Regions from separate parts of the Massilia forsythiae genome, predicted to be linked through region 1. Evidence: predicted binding sites of a transcription regulator. Region 1 holds the regulator's gene; each other region holds the start of a gene.
The links. Region 1 encodes HrcA, which represses chaperone genes, less so after heat shock. Its sites were predicted from a motif close to TTAGCACTCNNNNNNNNNGAGTGCTAA; they were not measured.

Region 1 (4,840 bases):
CGATCGCGGTCTTGGCGGCGGCGGCGCGGATCGCGGCCTTGCCGGCCTCGTCGAAGCCGGTGGTGCCGATGATCACCTTGATGCCGTGCTCGGCGCAGTAAGCCAGGTGCTGCAGCGTGCCTTCGGGACGGGTGAAATCGATCAGGAAATCGGCGCCCGCCAAGCCCTTGGCGAGGTCGGACTGGATCGCCACGCCGGCCAGCTGGCCGGAAAAGGCGCCGGCGTCGGTACCGATGCAGGGTGCGCCTTCGCGGTCGAGCGCGCCGGACAGGGTGGCGTCGGGTGCGGCGGCGATGGCTTCGACCAGCATGCGGCCCATGCGGCCGCTGGCGCCGGCCACGGCGATGTTCAACTGGGTCATGCTCACTCTCCCTTGCCGGCCTTTTCGTTCTTGCGCTTCATGTCGGCGATGTCTTCGTCGGCGCTCTTGACCTCGTACTTCGAAATGCCGATCAGGCGCGCAATGTATTCGCGTTCGGTCGGCAGGTTGCCGCCGTCGACATGGTCGACCTTGTTGTCCTTGAAGAACACGCTGACGCGGCTGGTGGTCAGCTCGCCGTTGCCGCGCGCCAGGTAGAACGGAAAGTCCCAGCGGTCGGCGTGGAAGGCGTCGGCCATCAGCGGCGTACCGAGGATGAATTTAACTTGATCGCGGGTCTGGCCGGGCTTCAGCTGGCCCAGCATTTCCTGGGACACGAAGTTGCCCTGCTGGATGTCCGGGCGATAAGGCGAAAACACCCACAGGAATTTCTGCAGCTTGGTGGTCTGCGTGGTCTGCGCGCCGGCGTTCGCGATGGCCGCGGCCTTGTCGGCATCGGCGGCGACCGCGCCCGGCGCAGTGCTCACCGGCGCTGCCGGCTTGGTCTGGTTACGCCAGGACGCGCAACCCGAGACCGCCAGCGCCGTGCAGGCGAGGCCGGCCACGAGCGCAGCCCGGGCGTGGGAACGATGGAAAACGGCATTCTTGATGCGCATATCTGACCTCAGTACGAATGAGCGGGAGCTCCGAAAACGCTATATCATAAAGCACTCCGCCCATATCCGAGTAACAAAACATGAGCAACAACCCTACCGACCTGAAGGCCAGCGGCCTCAAAGCGACCTTGCCGCGCCTGAAAATCCTGGAAATTTTCCAGAACAGCACGGTGCGGCACTTGACGGCGGAAGACGTCTACAAGACCTTGTTGAACGAAAACATGGACGTCGGCCTGGCCACCGTGTACCGCGTGCTGACCCAGTTCGAACAAGCCGGCTTGCTGAACCGGAACCATTTCGAAACCGGCAAGGCGATCTACGAACTGAACGCCGGCTCGCACCACGATCACCTGGTCTGCATCGATTGCGGCCACGTCGAAGAGTTCTACGACGAGGAAATCGAGAGCCGCCAGCAAAAGATCGCCCTGGAACGCGGCTTCAAGATCGCCGAGCACGCATTGGCCATCTACGGCAATTGCATCAAGACGAATTGCCCGCACCGCCACTGAGCGGCCGGTCTAGGGCATGCGCTTGTCGGCCGCGGCCATGACCTTGTTCACCGCGGCGATCACCAGCTCCGGCTCTTCCAGCTGAATATTGTGGCCGCTGTTCGCGGTCACCACCTGCGTGCCGTCACGGAACTGGCGCAGGAAATCGGCGTGCAGCGCGCGCTTGAGCGCCACCGCCTGCGGCGTCTCCAGGAAGAATTCCGGCTTGTCGGCCTGGCGCACCGACGTCAGCACCACCACCGGTACGTCCGGCAGCTTGCCGTCCACTTCCGCCGGCAATTTCCCGCTATCGAGCACCGGTTGCAACTGCTGCAGCTCCGGCTGGAATTTCGCCGGCACGATGGCGGCGAATTGCCTGTCGTCCTCGCGGGCGCGCGCCGCGTCCAGCTTGCGCAGCGCCGGATTGAAACGCTCGTTGGACGGATCGACCAGCACCATCCCGGCCACCTGCTCCGGATGGCGCGCCGCAAAGGCGCGCGCCAGCAGCCCGCCATACGAATGGCCGACCAGGATGAACGGCGGTTTCAATTGCGCGGCGGCGATCAGCTGGTCGAGTTCGCGGCTGCCCTGCAGGATGGTGCGCGGCTCCGGGCGCGCATCGGAAGCGCCGTGGCCGGCGCGCGAATACACCACGGTGCGCGCCCCGGCCGCCAGCGCGGGCGCCACCTTGCGCCAGGCGCGCAGGTCGGTGCCGAAGCCCGATTCGAAAATCACGGTATAACGGCCGCTGCCGGCGATGCTTGCCTGCACCTGCCAGGGGCCGACGGCGATGCGGTCGGCGGCCCGTACGGGTACAGATCCCGATGCGGACGCGGCCGGCGCGCCCGACTTGACCAGCACCGGACCGGACGCGGCCAGGCTGCACCAAGCAGCGGCCACCAGCAGGGCACATCGTTTCACTGCACATCTCCTCGAAAGCGCGCAGGCGCAATCCCCGAATCTAGCAGGATTTACAATGAAAATGTTGCTTTTAAAAAAAATCAACGCCCGGGCCGGCCGCGCTCGGGAATGGGCCGGCGCCTTCAGGAATGGCTCAACGCGTTGGACAGCAGCTTGGCCGTGATGTCGACGATCGGGATCACGCGCTCGTAGGCCATGCGCGTCGGCCCGATCACGCCCAGCGTGCCGACGATCTTGCCGTTGACCTCGTACGGCGCGGTGACCACGCTCATCTCGTCCATCGGCACCAGGCTCGATTCGCCGCCGATGAAGATCTGCACGCCGCCGGCCTTGCTGGACATGTCGAGCAGCTGCATCAGCCCGGTCTTTTGCTCGAACATCTCGAACATCTGGCGCAGCGAACTCATGTTGGACGACAGGTCCGACACCGACAGCAGGTTGCGCTCGCCGGCGATGACCATGTCGTCGGTTTCCTGCATCGCTTCGCTGCCCGCCTCCACCGCGGCCTGCATCAGGCAGCCCATGTCGTCGCGCAGCTGGCGCAGCTCTCCGGACAGGCGCGTGCGCACCTGGTCGAACGACAGGCCGGCGAAGTTCTGGTTCAGGTAGTTGGCGGACTGGGTCAATTGCGCCGGCGAATAATCGACTTCGGTCAGCAGCAGGCGGTTCTGCACGTCGCCGCGCGGATCGACGATCACCAGCAGGATGCGCTTTTCCGACAACCGTAAAAACTCGATCTGCTGGAACGTCGACTCGCGCCGCGGGCTTTGCACCACGCCGGCGAACTGCGACAGCGAGGACAGCATCTGCGCCGCGTTGGCGATCACCTTCTGCGGCTGGTGCGCCGGCAGGCGCATGCCGGCCTCGACGGCGTTCTCGTCGATCTGGCGCACGGTCAGCAAGGTATCGACGAACAGGCGGTAGCCGCGCGGCGTCGGCACCCGCCCGGCCGAGGTGTGCGGGCTGGCGACGTAGCCCATCTCCTCGAGGTCGGCCATGATGTTGCGGATCGTCGCCGGCGACAAATCGAGCCCGGAAAACTTCGACAGCGCGCGCGAGCCGACCGGCTGGCCATCGGCAATGTAGCGCTCGACCAGGGCTTTCAGCAGGGTTTGGGCACGATTATCGAGTTTCATGGAGTGGATACCGGTAGGGAAGGCGGATTGCGCCGCCTTCCCGCATTATGCCCGTTCGCATCCCCGGTGTGCAGTCATCCGCGCAGTCATCCATGGGTGTGTTCGAGCCAGTCGAGCAATTCGCCGAAGTCGCGCACGATCGCGTCCGGCACCACGCCGTGTTCCAGGTGCGCGCTGGAGCCGGTGCGGTTCATCCATACTGCGCGCAGGCCGGCGCGCTGGGCGCCCTGCACGTCGAGCAGCACGTCGTCGCCGACGTACACCGCATCCTCGGGCGCCACGCCCAGTTCGCGGCAGGCGGCCAGGAAGATCGCCGCGTCCGGCTTGGCCACGCCCAGCTGGTGCGCCGCCACCGATACCTTGAAGTGGTGCGACAGGCCGATCGCCTGCAAGTCGGCGTTGCCGTTCGAGATCGAGCCGACCAGCACCGTGCCGTTCAACTGCTGCAGGCGCTGCAGGCCGGACAGCACGTCCTCGTACGGATTCACGGCGTTGCGCGCGTCGGCGAAATGCGCCATCGCCAGCTCCACCTTGGCGGCTTCCTCGCCCGCGTGCGCAAAGGCGTCCAGCAGGCCGGCGCGGCGCAGCCTGGCCAGGTCGAGGTGGAACTCGGGCTGGCGCGCCAGCAGGTCCAGGCGCGCCTGGCGCAGGCTGTCGATGGTGAATTGCCCGGCCACGCGCGGCGCATGCTTGCGCAGCCAGGCGAACAGGCTTTGCTCGGCCCGGGCGATCACGGGGCCGATCGGCCACAGGGTATCGTCCAGGTCGAACAGGATGGCCTTGGGCCAGGCGCGCGCAGTGCTCATGGATAAAAGTACGAAAGTGGAAGAAGCGGCAGGAAGAGCGGGAAGTCGAGCGGTCCAAGCATAGCGACGGCCGTCGCGAAAAGCAATGCTGCACGCCCGGTTACACCGTGATACAAAGGCAAATCGGGCCGCGGCTTGGCAAATGCACTAAAATGATGGGCATTTTTCTACTCATCGGTGCTGTTGCGCCTGCCTGCCGAGAAAACATGTGAAATTGGCAAACAGCCCGGCTGCGGTGCTGGAGCCGATGCGACACTGGTTGCCCGGCCGGCACGCCCGGTGCGGGCGCCGAATCCTGTCCCTATTGGAGAAGTCATGAAGAGTTCGATCCTGCGTGCCGGCGTTGCCCTGGCATGCGCGCTGGGCCTGGCCGCGTGCGGCGGCAGCAGCGGCGACCTGCCCCTGTCCGTTACCATCAGCGGCGTCACCAAGGATGGCCTGGTACTGCAAAACAATGGTGGCGACGACTTGGCGATCGGTGCCGGCGTGACCACCGCCACCTTCAGCAAGTACG
Region 2 (4,840 bases), 1.5 Mb from region 1:
GCTGGAATCGGCACTGCTGATGTCGGACGCCGGCATGGACGCCACCCAGTTCCTGCTCGACAGCCTGCGGCGCAAGGTCAAGGAAGAAAAATTGCTGGACGCCGCCGCCGTCAAGGGCGCGCTCAGGCAATTACTGGTCGAGATGATGCGGCCGCTCGAAAAGCCGCTCGAACTGGGCCGCCACGAACCGCTGGTGATGATGATCGCCGGCGTCAACGGCGCCGGCAAGACCACCACCATCGGCAAGCTGGCCAAGCACATGCAGCGCTTCGAGCAATCGGTGCTGCTGGCCGCCGGCGACACCTTCCGCGCCGCCGCGCGCGAGCAATTGATGGTCTGGGGCCAGCGCAACAACGTCACCGTGATCTCGCAAGCCTCGGGCGACCCGGCCGCGGTCGCCTACGATGCGGTGCAGTCGGGCAAGGCGCGCGGTGTGGACGTGGTCATGGTCGATACCGCCGGCCGCCTGCCGACCCAGCTGCACCTGATGGAAGAACTGAAAAAGATCAAGCGCGTGATCGGCAAGGGCATGGATGACGCCCCGCACGAAGTGCTGCTGGTAATCGACGGGAATACCGGCCAGAACGCGCTGGCGCAGGTGAAAGCCTTCGACGATGCGCTCCAATTGACCGGCCTGGTGATCACCAAGCTCGACGGCACGGCGAAAGGCGGCATCCTGGCGGCGATCGCGCGCACCCGTCCGGTGCCGGTGTACTTCATCGGCGTCGGCGAAAAGCTGGAGGACCTGCAACCCTTCAGCGCCGAAGAATTCGCCGAGGCGCTGCTGGGATAGTGCCGATGATCGAGTTCCAGTCCGTCTCCAAGAAATATTCCGATGCCGCCGACGCGTTCGCGCTGTCCGGCGTGTCGCTCGACATCGCCAAGGGCGAGCTGGTCTACCTGGCCGGCCCGTCCGGCGCCGGCAAGTCGACCCTCATGAAAATGGTGGCGGCGATCGAGCGTCCGACCTCGGGCCGCGTGATCGTCAGCGGCCACGACATCGGCAAGCTGAAAAAGGCCGGCGTGCCCTTCCTGCGCCGCAAGCTGGGCCTGATCTTCCAGCACCAGCGCCTGCTCAACGACCGCACCATCCTGGCCAACGTGATGCTGCCGCTGGTGGTGGCCGGCGCGCCCAAGGGCGCCGCCGCCGAACGGGCGCGCGCCGCGCTCGACAAGGTCGGCATGCTCGACCGCGTGAAAGCGCTGCCGCTGGAATTGTCCGGCGGCGAGCAGCAGCGCGTGGCGATCGCGCGCGCCATCGTCAACCGGCCGCAGATCATCCTGGCCGACGAGCCGACCGCCAACCTCGACCGCGCCGCCGCCGACAAGGTGATCGGCGCGCTGCACGCCTTTCATTCGGTCGGCGTGACCTGCGTGATCTCGACCCACGACGAGCAGATCCTGGCCGGCGCGGCGCGCGTGATCCGCCTCGAACACGGGCAGCTGGCCGGCGATACGGCCGCCAATGCCGGCGGAGGTGCGCCATGAACATCTGGGTTCGCCAGCATCGCTTCGCCCTCGGCGCCGCCCTCGCCCACGTGCGCAAGGCGCCGGGCAGTTTCCTGTTCAACGTGCTGGTGGTGGCGGTGGCGCTGGCCCTGCCCTTCGCCGGCGTGACCCTGCTCGACAACGTGCGTCCGCTGTCCGAGCAATTGTCGGTCGATCCGGAGATCAGCCTGTTCGTCAAGAGTAGCGCGACGCGCGCCGAGGCCGAGGCGCTGGCGCCGCAGCTGCAGCAGATCCTGGCCGGCAGCCACGCCAGGGTCGATTTCGTGCCGCGCGAGGAAGCGCTGGAAAGCCTCAAATTGCGCAGCGGCCTGTCCAGCGTGATCGACACGCTGGGCGACAATCCGCTGCCGGACAGCTACGTGATGAAGCTGGAAGGCTTTACCAGCAATGCCAACGCGGCACGCGTGGACGGCATCGCCGAGCAGATGCGCGGCCTGCCGGGCGTGGAATCGGTGCAGGTCGACTCGGCCTGGGTCAAGCGCCTGGCCGCGCTGCTGGGCGTGCTGCGCCTGGCACTGGCCTTGCTGGCGGCGACGCTGGGCGTGGTGGTGATCGCGGTGGTGTTCAATACCATCCGCCTGCAGGTGCTGACCCAGCGCGAGGAGATCGCGGTATCGAAACTGCTGGGCGCCACCAACGATTTCATCCACCGCCCGTTCTACTACACCGGCGCCCTGCTCGGCCTGTGCGCCGGCGCGGTGGCGCTGGGCGGCGTGGCGCTGGCGCTGCGCCCGCTGAACACGGCCATCGCCGAGTTCGCCCGCCTGTACGCGTCGGAATACCACCTGACCACCCTGCCGCCGCTGGGCCTGGTCGGCCTGCTGGCGATCAGCGCCGGCCTGGGACTGATCGGCGCCATGCTGTCGGTGCAGCGGCATCTGGCGCGCATGCACTGACGCGAATGCACTGAAAAACATGTCTTGCATCGTCACGAATGGTGCAGGACATGTCTTGTGTTCCAGGCCAGGCACCTCATATCGTATCCGACGGCACTGCGTTCTTTTAGGGTAGTCGTCCTGCTTCTTCCTCTCTTCTTCCGACACGCTGCCGGGTGAACCGCTTGACTGTTGGCCAGTCAAATCCTTAGCGGACGCAAGGCATGCGCCTACACGGCTACGTGCGCCACCCAACAGAAGGTCAAGCACACCTTCCTTAACCTGTCATTTAACGATTTCAAACGATTTGTGCGGTGCGTTTGAGCCAAATCAATTGCAGATTGCGATGACACTCTACAGTTGAAGCGTTCCCTGATTCGATTCCTTTGAGAAATACTTTAGTGAAACTTAAAGGCGTCGGAAGTCATATGGAGGCGCCTGGCACTCACCTCAAGAGAGTGCTAATATGTCTCCTGTACATGACGGATCGTGGTTTCTATGACGCGCCGCCAGCATCGACAACGAGCCTTGTGCCTGGATACGCCTTCGGGGTTTGCGCAAGGGCAATCGATGATGCAGTACAGCTTACTCTGAGAGGGAAATGACTATGTCCGCACAATCCGCATTGGTACCTACCGGCAGCCGTGCTCTGGGACTCGGTTTTACTGGCAATCTCGGCAATATCGACGCATACATCTCGGCGGTGAACCGCCTGCCGATGCTCACCCATGACGAAGAGGTCTCGCTGGCCAAGGGCCTGCGCGATAACAATGACCTGGACGCAGCACAGAAGCTGGTGATGTCCCACCTGCGCCTGGTGGTGTCGATCGCGCGCGGCTACCTGGGCTATGGCCTGCCGCACGCCGACCTGATCCAGGAAGGCAATATCGGCCTGATGAAGGCCGTAAAACGTTTCGACCCGAACCAGGGCGTGCGCCTGGTGTCCTATGCAATGCACTGGATCAAGGCCGAAATGCACGAATACATCCTGAAGAACTGGCGCCTGGTAAAAGTCGCGACGACCAAGGCGCAGCGCAAGCTGTTCTTCAACCTGCGCAGCAACAAGCAGGGGTTGGACGCGATGTCGCCGCAGCAGGTCGACGACTTGGCGAAGATGCTCGACGTCAAGCGCGAAGAAGTGATCGAGATGGAAACCCGTCTTTCGGGCCGCGACATCGCGCTGGAAGCGCCGTCCGACGAGGAAGACGACAAGTTCTCGCCGATCGCCTACCTGTCGTCCGAGCAGCAGGAGCCGACCAAGGTGCTGGAAGCCGAAGACAAGGTGCGGCTGCAATCCGAAGGCCTGGAAACCGCCCTCGGCAAGCTCGACCCGCGTTCGCGCCGTATCGTGGAAGCGCGCTGGCTGGCCAACGACGACGGTTCCGGCGCCACGCTGCACACACTGGCCGAGGAATTCGGCGTGTCGGCCGAGCGCATCCGCCAGATCGAATCGGCCGCGCTGAAAAAGATGAAAACGGCCCTCGCCGCCTTCGTCTAAACCAAACTCGTCCCACCACCAAGGCGCCTCCGGGCGCCTTTTGCTTTATTCAATTTGGGGTCAGAGCACAATTCGGGGTCAGAGCAAATTGCAAAGAAAATGATCTTTTGCATTTTCAGCTTAGCTCGATAGATGGATCAACGGCTTCGTCCACAGCCCATGGCCCGTGGCGGCGTTACAGCATGCTAACAACATTCGGGCTCAGATCATGGCAGCAACATTGTGCTCTGACCCCGAATCGTTCGATGTTCCCTTAAATTGTGCTCTGACCCCTCATTGTGCTCTGACCCCGAATTTTCCTGACCCCGAACTACTCTACAACGGGTCAGGCCAGCTTTTCCTTCAAAAACGCTAGCGTCCGTCCCCAGGCCAGCTTGGCGGCGGCATCGTCGTAGCGCGGCGTGGTGTCGTTGTTGAAGCCGTGCTCGACGCCCGCGTAGACGTAGTGCTGGTAGGCGACCTTGTTGGCCTGCAGCGCCGCCTCGTAGGCCGGCCAGCCCGCCAGGATGCGCTCGTCCTTGCCGGCGTCGTGGATCAGCAGCGGCGCGCGGATGTGCGCGACCTCGGCAGCGGGCGGCTGCTGGCCGTAGAAAGGCACTGCCGCGGCCAGGTCGGGCAATTGCGTGGCCAGGTAGTTGGCGATGCCGCCGCCGTAGCAGAAACCGACCACGCCGATCTTGCCGGCCGCCTGCGGCATGTTCTTCAGGGCATGCGCGGCGGCGATGAAGTCGGCGCGGGTCTTGGTCTGGTCCAGCTTGGAGAACAGGGTGCGCGCGCTGTCCTCGTCGCCCGGATAGCCGCCCAGCGGGAACAGCGCGTCCGGCGCAAAGGCGATGAAGCCGTCCAGCGCCAGGCGGCGCGCGATGTCCTCGATGTGCGGGTTCAGGCCGCGGTTCTCGTGCACCACCAGCACCGCCGGCAGCTTGCCCTTGGCATTGGCCGGCACGGCCAGGTAGCC
Region 3 (4,840 bases), 610 kb from region 1:
CCGATCGGCTACGCCTGCGGACGCCTGGGCAATTTCATCAATGCGGAACTGCCGGGCCGCGCCGCCGATCCCTCGCTGCCCTGGGCCATGCTGTGGCCGGGCGTGCAGGGTCCGGTCCATCCGTCGCCGTTGTACCAGATGCTGGTCGACGGCCTGCTGGTATTCGCCATCATGTGGCTGTTCGCGCGCAAGCCGCGCCCGCGCCTGGCGGTGGGCGCCCTGTACACGCTGCTGTACGGCTGCGCCCGCTTCTTCACCGAATGGTTCCGCGTACCGGATTGGGAAACCCACGTGTTCGGCCTGCCGATCACGTCGGGACAGGTGCTGTCGCTGCCGATGATCGTGGCCGGGCTGATCATGCTGGGCTGGGCGTATTCTGATGGGAACAAGCGCGCCGTGCCGGCTTGACGGCGCAAGTACGACGCTACTTTCGTAGGGTGGACGGGAAGCCCGCCCACCCTACACGCCGGCCAATGCCAGGATGCACTCCCATTCGCCCCGCGTCACCGGCGACACCGACAGCCGGCTCCCCTTTTGCAGCAGCACCATGTCTTGCAGCTGCGGCACGGTGCGCAACTCGGTCAGCGGCAGATAGCGTCCCTGCGCCACCGCGCGCACGTCGACCGAAATCCAGCGCGGCGCCTCGGGCGTGGCCTTCGGATCGGCATATTTTCGATCCGTCTCGAACTGGGACGCGTCCGGATACGGCGCCCCCACCACTTCGGCAATGCCGGCAATACCGGGCACGGCGCAGCTGGAATGATAGAACAGCACGCCGTCGCCCGGCTGCATCTGGTCGCGCATGAAATTGCGCGCCTGGTAGTTGCGCACGCCAAACCAGGACACCGTCTTGCCGGGCGCAGCCAGCACGTCGTCGAACGCGACTTCGTCGGGCTCGGATTTCATCAACCAGTAGCGCATGGTAGAAATAAAAGCAGGCATGAAAAAGCGGTTGCGCACTGTCGTGTCGCAACCGCTCTGGAATAAAGCCCCGCCTGTGCCGTTTTTGCCGGCATCCCGAACCTGAACGGCTCAAGGTGGTCGCAGTCAGCTCAATTTCGGGTTCGTCAAGCAAGTGACGATCACGCCCATCAAGAATGTTCCACAACCTATGCGTAAGAATGGTTCAAGGAATATATGACAAATCTCGAACACCGCAGGGTAGACCTCAGTTTACTACGATGAACTGCCATGTCAAACGTTTTTAGCTTCGAAGCACGCGCGAGTGTTAGGCAGGCCGCATAGCGGCGTCCGCCTGCCGGTTACGGCGTTTCCTTTGCATCAAGCACATTGTCCAGCACCACGTGCATGGCTTCCAGCTTGGTCTTGATTTCCAACATCGTCATGTCGGACAGGGGACCCTGCGGCGACTTCACCGACAGGAATTCGGCGGCCACCGACAGCGCCGCCATGACGGCGATGCGGTCGGTACCCTTGACCTTGCCGGTATCGCGCAAGGCGCACATCTTGCCGTCGAGGTAAGCCACCGCTTCGCGCAGCGTCTTCTGTTCCCCTTCGCGGCAGGCCAGGCGGTACGGTTGCCCCATGATGAGCACGTCGAGGTAGATCATTGCGCGGCCTCGCTGTCGTCGGGGGTGGCGGGAGGCGTGGGTTCGAGCTGCGCGAGCAGCGCTTCGACGCGGCGTTGGGCTTCGAGGAGCCGGTGATTGAAATCGACGTTTTCGGCGCTGAGCAAGGCGTTGGCCTGGCGCAGCAGGTAATTTTCGCCGCGCAGCGACTGGGCCAGCTGGGCCAACCGGTCGATTTTATCGGAAAGTTCTTGGAATTCGGAAATCATTCATCACTATAGGGCCGAGTTGATTTTTTCGTCAACAGGATCACGATTGATGCCGTCGACGCCGGCAGTGGCGATCGTGCGGAAAATGCGGGATTCTCCCATTGCATTCCGCCTTATCATTACAATAAGTAAAGGCCTGAGAACATCATATTCCTTCACAGATATGTGATAGATCAATATCTATTTATCTAGTTACCTGATCGTGCGCACGATTTGTCGAATGAATGCTAAGCTCCCACGATTGTGCGTTCGCCAAGTGGCGCGGCAAAGCCGTAGATGGCAGTCGAATACTCGCTATACACCCGCCCAATTGGTAAACGGTATTGCGTGAACTCAAATATTGGATTGGGGTTACGTGAAAAAAGTCCGTTGCAACGCCAACATAGCAGCTTGAAAACCCGAATTATCGTCCCTATAATTAGCACTCGTCACTGAGGAGTGCTAATCCCTCCTCGAACCGGCAACAACGACACTGCGCCGGTCAAACCACGACAGTCAATCATCAATCAAAGGAGTTTTGCATGAACCTTCGCCCACTGCACGATCGCGTGATCGTCAAGCGTCTCGACCAGGAAACCAAGACCGCGTCCGGCCTGATCATCCCCGATGCAGCAGCCGAGAAACCGGACCAGGGCGAGATCCTCGCCGTGGGCAACGGCAAAGTGCAGGACAACGGCCAGGTGCGCGCGCTGGAAGTGAAAGTCGGCGACCGCGTTCTGTTCGGCAAGTACTCAGGCCAGTCGGTCAAGGTCAACGGCGAAGAACTGCTGGTCATGCGCGAAGAAGACATCATGGCCGTCGTGGCCCTGTGATCTTCCCAACAAACCTATCCTTTGAATTCGGAGAAATAAAACATGGCAGCTAAAGATGTAGTGTTCGGCGACGTAGCGCGCGCCAAGATGGTCGAAGGCGTCAACATCCTGGCCAACGCGGTCAAGGTCACCCTGGGCCCGAAAGGCCGCAACGTCGTGCTCGAGCGCTCGTTCGGCGCCCCGACCGTCACCAAGGACGGCGTCTCGGTCGCCAAAGAGATCGAACTGAAAGACAAGCTCATGAATATGGGCGCGCAGATGGTCAAGGAAGTCGCTTCCAAGACCAGCGATAACGCCGGCGACGGCACCACCACCGCGACCGTGCTGGCGCAAGCCATCGTGCGCGAAGGCATGAAGTTCGTTGCCGCCGGCATGAACCCGATGGACCTGAAGCGTGGCATCGACAAGGCCGTCGCCGCCACCGTCGAAGAGCTGAAGAACATCGCCAAGCCGACCACCACCTCGAAAGAGATCGCGCAAGTCGGCACCATCTCGGCCAACTCGGATTCGTCCGTGGGCGAGCGCATCGCCGAGGCGATGGAAAAGGTCGGCAAGGAAGGTGTCATCACCGTCGAAGACGGCAAGTCGCTGAACGACGAGCTGGACATCGTGGAAGGCATGCAGTTCGACCGCGGCTACCTGTCGCCGTACTTCATCAACAACCCGGACAAGCAAGTCGCCGTGCACGAAAGCCCGTTCGTCCTGCTGTGCGACAAGAAGATCTCGAACATCCGTGACCTGCTGCCGGTGCTGGAGCAAGTCGCCAAGGCCGGCCGTCCGCTGGTCATCATCGCCGAAGACATCGACGGCGAAGCGCTGGCGACCCTGGTGGTCAACAACATCCGCGGCATCCTCAAGACCGTCGCCGTCAAGGCACCGGGCTTCGGCGACCGCCGCAAGGCCATGCTGGAAGACATCGCCATCCTGACCGGCGGCCAGGTGATCGCCGAAGAAGTCGGCCTGACCCTGGAAAAGGTCACGCTGAACGAACTGGGCCAGGCCAAGCGCATCGAAGTCGGCAAGGAAAACACCATCATCATCGACGGTGCCGGCCAGGCCGAAGGCATCGAAGGCCGCGTCAAGCAGATCCGCATCCAGATCGAAGAAGCGACCTCGGACTACGACCGCGAGAAGCTGCAGGAACGCGTGGCCAAGCTGGCCGGCGGCGTTGCCGTGATCCGCGTCGGTGCCGCCACCGAAGTCGAGATGAAAGAGAAGAAGGCACGCGTGGAAGACGCGCTGCACGCCACCCGCGCTGCCGTGGAAGAAGGCATCGTCCCGGGCGGCGGCGTGGCCCTGCTGCGCGCCCGCGCCGCGATCCAGGTCAAGGGCGACAACCCCGACCAGGACGCCGGCATCAAGATCGTGCTGCGCGCGATGGAAGAGCCGCTGCGCATGATCGTCCAGAACGCCGGCGATGAGCCGTCGGTCGTGGTCTCGGGCGTGCTGGCCGGCACCGGTAACTACGGTTACAACGCCTCGAACGGCACCTACGGCGACATGGTCGAAATGGGCGTGCTGGATCCGGCCAAGGTGACCCGCTCGGCACTGCAGAACGCCGCGTCGATCGCCGGCCTGATGCTGACCACCGACGCGATGGTCTCCGAGATCGTCGAAGACAAGCCGGCCGGCGGCGGCATGGGCGGTATGGGTGGCATGGGCGGCATGGGCGGCATGGACGGCATGATGTAATCGGCCTGCCGTAACACGCTGCGAAAACCCTGCAAGGTGTGAGCCTTGCAGGGTTTTTTTATTGCTTGTCGACCATGGCGCCAAACGCGCCCCGGATTTCCCGCGTCCGCTTCATAATCGGGTGCCCACCCCATCTGCCGACGGAGACCCTGCCATGACCCAAGTGAAACTCGACGAACTCGAAAACGCCATGACCATCGTGGACGAAGCGCACGGCGAAGCCAAGGCCTGGATCGAACGCGACACCGGCATGATCCAGTTCCGCGACGACGAGTACCTGGACGACGAGGCGCCCCTGCCGGGCGGCGGCGAGGAAGACGACGGCACGGACGACGGCCGCTACGTGGCCATCCCCGGCCTGCGCACGCTCGGCCTGGGCGCCGCCCTGCCCCGGCGCTTCGCCGAAAAGCACATGCCGGGCGACCGCGAGAACGTGGAAGACCTGCTGCGCGAAGCCGACCCCGAGGCCGGCTTCGTGAAACTGCTTGAAGCGCGCGGCGCCGCCGGCGAATGGAAGCGCTTCCACGACGACGAGACC

Region 2: a site for HrcA is predicted at 2,823-2,849, ahead of rpoH (RNA polymerase sigma factor RpoH). Genes of this name have one in related genera too.
Region 3: a site for HrcA is predicted at 2,217-2,243, ahead of groES (co-chaperone GroES). Genes of this name have one in related genera too.

Annotation. Positions count from the first base shown of each region.
Region 1 covers NZ_CP051685.1:2,383,454-2,388,293, reverse strand. Annotated here, with positions in the region: gene dapB (4-hydroxy-tetrahydrodipicolinate reductase) at 1-361, opposite strand, end outside; gene HH212_RS10305 (outer membrane protein assembly factor BamE) at 364-975, opposite strand; gene fur (ferric iron uptake transcriptional regulator) at 1,056-1,484, shown strand; gene HH212_RS10295 (alpha/beta fold hydrolase) at 1,494-2,384, opposite strand; gene hrcA (heat-inducible transcriptional repressor HrcA) at 2,507-3,520, opposite strand; gene HH212_RS10285 (HAD family hydrolase) at 3,607-4,326, opposite strand; gene HH212_RS10280 (hypothetical protein) at 4,642-4,840, shown strand, end outside.
Region 2 covers NZ_CP051685.1:859,945-864,784, forward strand. Annotated here, with positions in the region: gene ftsY (signal recognition particle-docking protein FtsY) at 1-793, shown strand, start outside; gene HH212_RS03670 (cell division ATP-binding protein FtsE) at 799-1,488, shown strand; gene ftsX (permease-like cell division protein FtsX) at 1,485-2,405, shown strand; gene rpoH (RNA polymerase sigma factor RpoH) at 2,992-3,882, shown strand; gene HH212_RS03685 (dienelactone hydrolase family protein) at 4,208-4,840, opposite strand, start outside.
Region 3 covers NZ_CP051685.1:2,992,137-2,996,976, reverse strand. Annotated here, with positions in the region: gene lgt (prolipoprotein diacylglyceryl transferase) at 1-408, shown strand, start outside; gene HH212_RS12825 (EVE domain-containing protein) at 460-921, opposite strand; RNA gene ssrS (6S RNA) at 985-1,166, opposite strand; gene HH212_RS12815 (cell division protein ZapA) at 1,263-1,571, opposite strand; gene HH212_RS12810 (hypothetical protein) at 1,568-1,798, opposite strand; gene groES (co-chaperone GroES) at 2,320-2,610, shown strand; gene groL (chaperonin GroEL) at 2,653-4,302, shown strand; gene HH212_RS12795 (hypothetical protein) at 4,457-4,840, shown strand, end outside.